3 regions of the Achromobacter sp. F4_2707 genome follow, and region 2 is predicted to be linked to each of the others. Evidence: predicted binding sites of a transcription regulator. Region 2 holds the regulator's gene; each other region holds the start of a gene.

Region 1 (3,283 bases), on a different contig from region 2:
TCGCAAAAGTATCAAGGATGCGGGCAAGCATGAAGATGCGACCGCTATGCGTACATTGATCGAGCACGTGACATACGTCAGTGGGGATTACAACGACCCTGAGGTTTTCCAAAAACTCAGACATGCGTTGCAGGGAACACAGCGTCCGGTCCATTATCTGGCCATTCCACCGGCTTTGTTCGCCACAGTCATTACGGGTTTGGCTGCTGCAGGGTTAAGCAGCAACGCCCGTGTCATTCTGGAAAAACCGTTTGGTCGAGACCTGGCCTCGGCCCACCATTTGAACCGTATCGCCTGCTCGGTATTCCCGGAAGAGGGCATTTACCGGATTGATCATTTCCTTGGCAAGGAAGCGATCATGAACATCCTGTATTTTCGTTTTGCCAATGCCTTTCTCGAACCGATTTGGAATCGCAATTACGTCAACAGCGTGCAAATCACGCTTTCTGAGTCATTTGGCGTGGAAGGAAGAGGGGCGTTTTATGAAAGCGCGGGTTGTCTGCGCGACGTCATCCAGAATCATCTGTTTCAGGTGGTGGGGCTGCTCGCAATGGAGCCCCCCGCCTACCGGGGCTATGAGCCTGTGCAGGTGGAAAAAACCAAGGTTTTCAGTGCAATGCGTCCTTTGCAGGCCAATGACCTGGTGCGGGGGCAATATCAGGGGTACCGCGACGAGCCGCAGGTTGACCCGCATTCCGATGTGGAAACCTTCTGCGCCTTGCGCCTGTATATTGACTCCTGGCGTTGGGAAGGTGTGCCCTGGTTTCTGCGCTCGGGTAAATGCATGAACACCACTGCTGCTGAAGTGCTGGTGCAATTGAAAGCGCCGCCGCAAAAACTTTTTACGGATTCCGACCCTTTGGATGGCCGGGCAAATTACCTGCGTTTTCGGTTTTCCCCACGAGCGGAGGTTGCTCTGGCGGCTCGTGTAAAACGCCCGGGCAAACAGTACGTGGGTGATCAGCGTGAATTATTGTTGCTGAATACGGCGGCAGACTCTGATTCGCCGTATGAGCGATTATTAGGAGATGCCTTGGCAGGCGACCGCTCACTCTTTGCCAGCCAGGCGGCCGTTGAGGCCGCCTGGCGGGTGCTTGATAACGTACTGACAGACCATAACAAAGCCCACACTTATGAAAAAGGGAGCTGGGGGCCGGCGCAAGCCGATGACCTGCTAGGCCCCCATGGGCCATGGCATAACCCTTGCCTGTAGTGATCTATGCGATATAAAGCCTTACTTGACCAGCAGCACGGGCATATCGACCAGATTGAGCACTTTGGTGGTGACCGAGCCCAGCAGCATGCCGGTGATGCTGCCCAGCCCGCGAGTGCCCATGATGATGTTGTCCACCTTATGCTTTTTGGCGTAATCGGCGATGGTTTGCGCGACCGGGCCGACCAGAACCTCGCTCTCGTATTCTACGCCAGCAGCGTCGAGTACAGCTTTGGCCGGAGCCAATGCCTTCTCACCTTCTTCCTGGTAGTAGGCCTGGATTTCATCGGCCGAAAAAAAGCGTTTGACGTTGCCGGACACGATGGGTGCAAAAGCCGTGACAAGCAGCAACTTGGCATCGCCGGTTTCCTTGGATAGCTCGATGGCACGTTGTACTGCGCGCACCGAGTTGTCAGAACCATCGACAGGAAGAAGTATCGTTCTCATTGTTGCCCCTAATGAAATAAAAGAAACCTGTGCCACCGCAAGGCCTGTGCCCTGCGGCTAGCTGAATCATTCATGGTAAGTAATAACACGAAAATCAGGATGATTTTAATCAAAAAGGAAAAGAAGCCATGGCTCCCAAGATAGAAGAGTACGCCATGCTCGGAAATTGCCGGACTGCGGCGCTTGTTTCCCGTGAAGGCTCCATCGACTGGCTGTGTTTTCCGCGCTTTGATTCGGCTGCCTGTTTTTCTGCTTTACTCGGCACGCCGGACAATGGTTGCTGGCGTATCACGCCAGAAGGGCAGATACGAGGAATCCGGCGCGCTTACGAAGACGGCACCCTCATCCTTGAAACGATTTTCGAAACAGATACCGGGGTGGCTAAGCTAATTGATTTCATGCCGACCACCCCGGCGCACTCAAGCGTGGCACGCCTGGTGGTGGGGCTGGAAGGGCGGGTGGAATTCAATATGGATCTCGTCATCCGTTTTGGCTACGGGCGCGTGGTTCCCTGGTTGGAACGCCATGGGGAAGGGTGTTATACCGCCGTGGCCGGCCCTGACATGCTGGTGTTTCGCACGACGGTTCCCATCACTTCGCGCGATCAACATAGTTCGGCACGCTTTATCGTGCACGCGGGCCAGCGCAAAAGTTTCACGCTTTCCCACCAGCCTTCGCACGAGCACGTGAGCGAGCCCTACGAACTGGGGGCCGCCCTGACCAGCACCAACTATTTTTGGCGCGAATTTTCTGATCGTTGCCCTGATGTCGGCCCATGGACGTCCATGGTCAAGCGCTCGCTCATCACCCTCAAGGCCCTGACTTACCAACCAACGGGAGGCATTGTTGCGGCGCCGACCACGTCCTTGCCTGAGCAATTGGGAGGCAAGCGCAACTGGGATTACCGTTACTGCTGGTTGCGCGACGCCACCATGACGCTGATGGCCTTCATGAACCTGGGTTATTTTGAAGAAGCGGCCGCCTGGCGCAACTGGCTGACGCGATCGGTAGCGGGCAGCCCCGATCAAATGCAAATTATGTATGGTTTGGCCGGCGAGCGTGACTTACCGGAATATGAGTTGCCTTGGCTGTGTGGCTATGAAGGTTCACAGCCTGTGCGCATAGGTAACGCCGCTGCCAACCAAAGGCAATTGGATATCTATGGCGAGGTTGCGGATGCCATGGTGCAGGCCATACGGGGCCATTTGCCGCCACATTCACGCATCGAGGCCATTACGCAGGTGATTGTGCCGTTTCTGGAAAAAGCTTGGCGGGAACCAGACGAAGGCATATGGGAAATTCGTGCTGAGCGCCAGCATTTCGTGCACTCTAAAGTCATGGCCTGGGTGGCGTTCGACCGTATTGCCACGGTCGCAGCCACCATGAGCAACGCCCGCCGCTTTGCCCAGAAATGCCGCCGTATCGCGGATGAAATTCATCAGGAAGTATGCGCTAAAGGCTATGACGCCCAGCGCAACACTTTCGTTCAGCATTATGGGTCGAAAGCGCTGGATGCCAGTTTGCTGCATATTGTGCTGACGGGTTTTCTTCCGCCGGACGATCCGCGCGTGGAGGGCACAATCCAGGCCATTGAACAGCGACTGATGCGCGACGGGTTACTAT
Region 2 (3,283 bases):
CAAGGTCGAAGGCGACCGGTTGGCCCGCATTCGGCTTGATGAAGCCCCCTGGAGCCTGCGCAAGTTCCGCGTCAAAGCCACGAAACACATTCTGTGGGTGCTGATTGCGCTGTGGACGGGCTTTACATTCATCGGTTATTTCGCACCTATTCGCGAACTGCTGCTGGGTGTGTTTGCCGGAACTCTGGGTTTCTGGCAGTGGTTCTGGATGTTCTTCTACGGCTTTGCCACCTGGGGCAATGCCGGTTTCATGCGCGAACAAGTCTGCAAGTACATGTGTCCCTACGCTCGTTTTCAGAGCGTTATGGTTGACGAAGACACGTTCGTTGTCACCTACGACTATGTGCGCGGGGAGCCGCGTGGCGGTCGCTCTCGCCGGATTGATCACAAAGAAGCCGGCATGGGAGATTGCGTAGACTGTAGTCTGTGCGTGCAGGTCTGTCCCACCGGTATCGATATCCGCGAAGGCATGCAATACATGTGTATCGGGTGCGGCGCCTGTGTAGATGCCTGTGATACCGTCATGGACAAAATGGAGTACCCCCGAGGCCTGATCCGTTACACGTCGGGGAACGCCATTAAGGAAGGTCTGACACAGCAGCAAGTACGCAAGCGCACCTTGCGCCCGCGCACGATGGTCTATACCGCCATTTTGGGCGTTATCTTCATCGCCTTCATGGTGTCTCTGGCGACACGCACTACCTTGCGGTTTGATGTGATCCGTGACCGAGGGGCTTTGGGTCGTGAGGTGCCGGGCGGCATGATTGAAAACGTGTACCGCCTTCAGATCATCAATACGGCGGAAGAGCCGTTGACCTTGTCGTTGTCCGCGTCCGGTGTGCCCGAAATCGTGGTGACAACAACCGACGGCGATAAAACTTCTACGGTAGAAATCCCAGCGGCATCCAATAGGCTGGTACCTATTGTGGTACGGATGCCGGTTGGTCAGGCGGAGCCAGGCTTGCACAATATCGAATTTCGCGCGAGTGCGACATCGGAGCAGGGCCGGGAGATCGAGGCTGTTGAACCGTCTAGTTTTTACGTTCCCAATTGATATCAACATTGAAAACCGATATCGTATTAATTAAACCTCAAACAAGCACGTGGCATGAAAGACACTGATCAAGCGAAGCCCTGGTATCGCGAACCCTGGCCCTGGATTCTCATGGCAGGTCCCGCCCTAGCCATTATTGGGTGTGCGATCACCATTTATCTGGCTTTCCAGAATTTTTCAGATCAGGAAATCCGTGATGGTGGGGTAAAGCGAGGTCTCGTGGTGACCAAACCTCAGGTAGAAACTAAGGCTCAACCCTGAATGTGCGCGAATTCAAGGTTCGTTATCTACAGCAGCGCTAAGCTGTTTGTTAGGGGAATTACGCCCTTGGCGTTGAAGAAGCAGGAGACCGCTCTATGAAATGGCGTTCATTGATGTGGATAATGTGGCCTTCTTTTCTGGTCGCTGCGATGATGACCTTTTTTGTGTTCGCCTTCATAGACCCTCTGGATCTCGTGATTTTCGGGCATATCGAGACCAGCCGTATGCAGGCTTACACAATAGGTTTTTTCTTTTTCTGGGTGATGGCCGCGCTGTCCAGCACACTGACGCTTAAAATCGCGCCACGTCCGCGTGAGTACGATGAATTCGGCGACCCTTTATAGGGCGCCTGGGGCGGCGTAATCGCGCTTAGCCGCAGTCGCTGCCGGAAAGGCTGCGCAGGGCCTGGATATCAAGAATATGGACTTCTCGCTGGCGAATTTGTAGCAGGCCTTCGCGCGCAAAGCGTGAAAACAGCCTGCTGACGGTTTCGAGAGTCAGGCCGAGATAGTTGCCGATTTCTTCACGGCTCATGCGAAGTACAAACTCATAGGGCGAATAGCCCAAGGCGGAAAGCCGATGCGACAGGTTTAGTAAAAAGGCTGCCAGTCGTTGTTCCGAACGTAAAGACCCCAGCGACATCACCAATTGGTGAGAACGGTTGATTTCCTTGCTCATCAACCTGCGAAACTGCTGTTGCAGGGCAGGGAAATGCAGCGAAAGCTGATCCATGTCGTCAATGCGAATCACACAGACCTCGCTGTCTTCCAGAGCGATAGCATGGGAAACATGAGTGTTGTTTACCAAGCCGTCCATGCCGAGAATCTCGCCGGGTAGCAGGAAGCCGGTGATCTGTACTTGGCCAGCAGCGTCTTCAAGTTGAGTTTTAAGTGTGCCAGACCGGATACCGTAGACTGCTTCGGTTTTGTCGCCCAGGTGAAAGAGAGCCGAACCCTTGGGCACGCGAATGCGCTCCCGGATAAGCTCATCAAGCCTCGCGACATCGTTGCGTGCCATACCTAAAGGAAAGCACAGTTCGCTCAACATACAGGTTGAGCAACGGGTGGAGTCGGAAGTTACACTAATTCGCTTTTGCATACGTCAGGTTGCCCTTGCGGGCGCACAGCGGCTCGCCAGTGCTGTTTGATATAGATCAAGTATAAAGGATAGCCGGGTGCCTGTCCCGATTGTCATGTTGGTGGTTTTATGCTAGGAGGCGCAGCTTTTGATTTCCGCCCATCTGTGTTACTCGGGCGTTTGTTTGTTTAAGCCGCCGTTCCAGTACGTGGGCGAAGAGTAGTGCCCTTTGAGCATATCCAAGAATAAGCGCAGCCTTTGAGGTAGATGTTTGCGTTCAGGCATCAGGGCAAATATACCATTTACAGGTGCAGCATATTCGTCGAGTACCGTAATCAGATGGCCGGCTTCAATATCTTCCTGAACCTCCCAAAGCGAGCGCCAAGCCAGCCCCATGCCAGCAAGTGTCCACTGATGCAGAACTGAGCCGTCGCTGCATGCAAGGTTGCCCTTTACCCGAATGGCGCGTACTTGGCCGTTTTGAGTCAGTAGCCAGCCTTTGGCTTGGTTGCCTTGTTGGCCGAAAGATAGGCAGTTGTGTTCCAGCAGGTCATCGGGCGAATTAGGGCGGCCGTTGCGCTGGAGGTATGAAGGCGAGGCGACTATGACACGCTTGTTGTCTGCCAGCCGAACGCCCACTATGCGGGAATCCTCCAGCTCGCCTATACGGATGGCGCAATCGTAGCCTTCGTCGATGAGATCGACTAATCGATCGCTGAGATCCAAGCTAATACTGACATCTGGGTAGGAAGCGGTGAAGTCGGGCAGAAGCGGGGCGACATGGCGGCGCCCGAACCCTGCGGGGGCGCTGACGCGCAGGTGGCCGGACGGGCGCACGCTGCCTTGCGATATACGTGACTCCAAGTCGTTCAGCTCGCGCAGGATGCGCTG
Region 3 (3,283 bases), on a different contig from region 2:
CGCCATCTTTCCGTTCCATGAACCCGACTTCTTCATAGGGGCGCAGGCGTTCGAGTTCGCTGGCGAAGTATTGCTCGAAATCGATGCCATACTTTTGATTGATATCGGCAAAGCGCAAGGGCATGCTGCACATCAGAATCATGATGACATCGCGGCGCAGGACATCGTCCGTCGATAAATCGTAGCCCCGCTCCACCGGCAAGCGGCCTGCGTCGAGCGCCTCGTAGTAGGCATTCACCGTGCGCACATTGCCGTTATAGGAGCGCCCCACTTTGCCAATGGCTGAAACGCCAAACCCGATAAGGTCGCATTCCGCCCGTGTGGTGTACCCCTGGAAGTTGCGATGCAGGGATTTATCCTGGCGTGCAAGATTCAGTTCATCATTGGGCTTGGCGAAGTGATCCAGCCCGATATACACATAGCCGGCTTCCAGCAGGCGGCGCGTAGACAGCAGGAAAATCTGTAAACGGGTTTCAGCAGAAGGCAGGTCTTCGGGCTTGACCATGCGTTGCGCCTTGAAGCGCGCCGGCAGATGAGCGTAGTTATATAGCGCGATGCGATCGGGCGAAAGGCGGATGATTCCGTCGATAGTACGTTCGAAGCTAGATAAAGTCTGCTTGGGCAAACCGTAGATAAGGTCGGCATTCACCGACTCGTAACCGGTATCACGGCTGGCCTTAACAGCCCGCTCCACCATTTCGAGCGGTTGAATGCGATTGACAGCCGCCTGCACCGCAGGGTCGAAATCCTGCACACCAAAGCTACAACGGTTAAAGCCCAGCCCCGCCAGAAAAGACAAAGTATCTTCGTTCACCGTGCGTGGGTCGATTTCCACGCCCAGCTCGGCATCAGGCGTGAAGTCGAAATGGCTGCGCGTGGCGTCCATGAGCATGGCGAGTTCATCGTTGCTCATGAAAGTGGGTGTGCCGCCTCCCAGGTGAAGCTGAACTGTGCGGCGGTCTTTCCCCAAGTGTGGGGCAAGGAGTTCCATCTCCTTGTGCACATAGCGCACATATTGCGCTGAACGGCTGTAATCCTGTGTGATGATCTTATTACAGGCGCAGAAGTAACACAGCGAACGACAGAACGGCAGGTGAAAATACACCGACAGCGGCGGATTATCATCGCGCTGAGCACGTTCCTGCAGATAAGGCAGAAAACGCTCTTCTTTGAAGGTGTAATCGAAGCGGTCTGCCGTAGGGTATGAGGTGTAGCGCGGGCCGCTGATATCAAAGCGCCGCACCAGCTCTTCGGAAATTTCGATGTCAGGAAAGGAAATTGAATTTTGCGTTTCGGTCGTATCGACCATAGCGTACTCCGGGGGGTTAGACCTGTACCTGCCCCGGCGCGCGCGCCCGACCGGCACACGGTCTGCATCAAGCTAACATTGTCCAGTTTAATGCCAGACAATTTCTTGATGCTGATCAAAGCACGTTCGAAGCAAGAAACTCACGGATTTTCGCAAAAAAAAACGCCAAGTGGCCTCGAACATGCTGCTTCATATCGTATTATAAAGGGCTGTCGAACCTTACATTTCCCTGACTCGCCTGCCTGATGTCCCTTGTTCTCATACTTGCTTTGCCTTTTTTCGGCAGCATTGTTGCTGCTTTTCTGCCATCCAATGCGCGGAATATAGAAGCTTGGCTCGCAGGTCTGATCGCACTGGTATGCGCCGGGCTGGCAATCAGCCACTTTCCCGCTATTTTGGACGGCGAGGTCATCCGCATCACCGTCCCCTGGCTTCCGGATCACGGCGTCAACCTCAGCCTGCGCATGGATGGTTTCGCGTGGTTGTTTGCGATGATTATCACCCTGATGGGTGCGCTCATTGCCCTGTACGCTCGCTATTACATGTCGCCGGAAGACCCTGTCCCCCGGTATTTCTCCTTCTTCCTTGCCTTCATGGGGGCGATGCTGGGGGTTGTGCTGTCGGGCAACCTGATTCAGCTCGTCCTGTTCTGGGAGCTCACCAGCCTGTCGTCCTTCATGCTGATCGCCTACTGGCATCACAGGCTGGATGCACGCCGGGGCGCGCGCATGTCGCTGACCATCACCGGTGCGGGTGGCCTTTGCCTGCTGGCCGGCGTGCTTATGATTGGCCATGTGGTCGGTAGCTACGAGCTCGACGTAGTGCTGCAATCGCGCGACCTCATTCACAATCACCCCTGGTACACCACTATATTGGTATTAGTCGCGCTGGGCGCCCTGACCAAAAGCGCACAATTCCCCTTTCATGTGTGGCTGCCGAATGCCATGGCGGCACCTACCCCCGTCTCTGCCTACCTGCATTCAGCCACAATGGTTAAAGCGGGGGTGTTTTTGCTGGCGCGCCTGTGGCCGGTTATGGCCGGCACGCCTGAATGGACTTGGATTATCGGCGGCGCCGGGGCGATCAGCCTATTGTTGGGTGCTTACGCAGCCACTTTCCAGACCGACATGAAGGGAGTGCTGGCGTATTCCACCATCAGCCATCTGGGGCTCATCACCTTGCTGCTAGGCATGGACAGCCGCCTGGCCCTGGTAGCAGCGGTATTCCACATAATTAACCACGCCACCTTCAAAGCCTCGCTGTTTATGGCGGCAGGCATTGTGGACCACGAAACCGGCACCCGCGATATGAGCCGCCTGTCAGGGTTGTTCCGCAGCATGCCTATTACCGCGACGCTGGCCATCGTTGCCGCAGCGGCCATGGCAGGGGTGCCTTTGCTCAACGGTTTCATTTCCAAGGAGATGTTCTTCGCGGAAACCGTCTACTTCACCGGTAACGAGTTCACCCGCTACGGGCTGCCGCTTCTGGCCGTCGTAGCCAGCGCCTTCAGCGTTGCCTATTCGCTGCGCTTTATTACTGAGGTGTTCTTCGGCCCGGAAGCCAAGGATCTGCCTCGCGCACCGCACGAGCCACCGCTCATGATGCTGATTCCCAGTGCCATTCTGGTGGTTGGTTGCTTAGTGGTTGGAATGTTGCCTGGTCTTATTCCCGGCCCCTTCCTCCATACGGCCGTCGAAGCGTTGTTGGGCGAAGATACCCCTAATTACAGCCTCGTGGTGTGGCACGGCTTCAACCTGCCACTGGCCATGAGCTTTGTCGCCCTGGTCGGCGGCATCATCCTGCAACGGCTGTTACTTAGCCGCCAGCATGCCCGCCCCGGCTATACCCCCTTCATCTATCGTTTCGATGGCCGTCGCACCTTTGAAAGCATTCTGGAAGGCGTTGACGTCGCTTCGGCGTTCATTCTCGACTGGACCCGCTCGCCTCGCCTGCAGCCACAGATTTTCCTGATCG

The links. Region 2 encodes FNR, which switches genes on or off when oxygen is low (the NO sensors DNR and NnrR bind a similar motif). Its sites were predicted from a motif close to TTGATNNNNATCAA; they were not measured.
Region 1: VRY85_RS04895 (universal stress protein) is a predicted target of FNR. The motif match lies at 1,760-1,773, and genes of this name have one in related genera.
Region 3: hemN (oxygen-independent coproporphyrinogen III oxidase) is a predicted target of FNR. The motif match lies at 1,415-1,428, and genes of this name have one in related genera.

The regions. Positions count from the first base shown of each region.
Region 1 is NZ_JAZDRJ010000003.1:269,699-272,981, forward strand. It holds gene zwf (glucose-6-phosphate dehydrogenase) at 1-1,213, shown strand, start outside; gene VRY85_RS04895 (universal stress protein) at 1,235-1,660, opposite strand; gene VRY85_RS04900 (glycoside hydrolase family 15 protein) at 1,789-3,283, shown strand, end outside.
Region 2 is NZ_JAZDRJ010000008.1:47,832-51,114, forward strand. It holds gene ccoG (cytochrome c oxidase accessory protein CcoG) at 1-1,054, shown strand, start outside; gene VRY85_RS09250 (FixH family protein) at 1,109-1,315, shown strand; gene VRY85_RS09255 (hypothetical protein) at 1,411-1,659, shown strand; gene fnr (fumarate/nitrate reduction transcriptional regulator Fnr) at 1,685-2,413, opposite strand; gene VRY85_RS09265 (LysR substrate-binding domain-containing protein) at 2,561-3,283, opposite strand, start outside.
Region 3 is NZ_JAZDRJ010000009.1:167,962-171,244, reverse strand. It holds gene hemN (oxygen-independent coproporphyrinogen III oxidase) at 1-1,309, opposite strand, end outside; gene VRY85_RS10610 (monovalent cation/H+ antiporter subunit A) at 1,555-3,283, shown strand, end outside.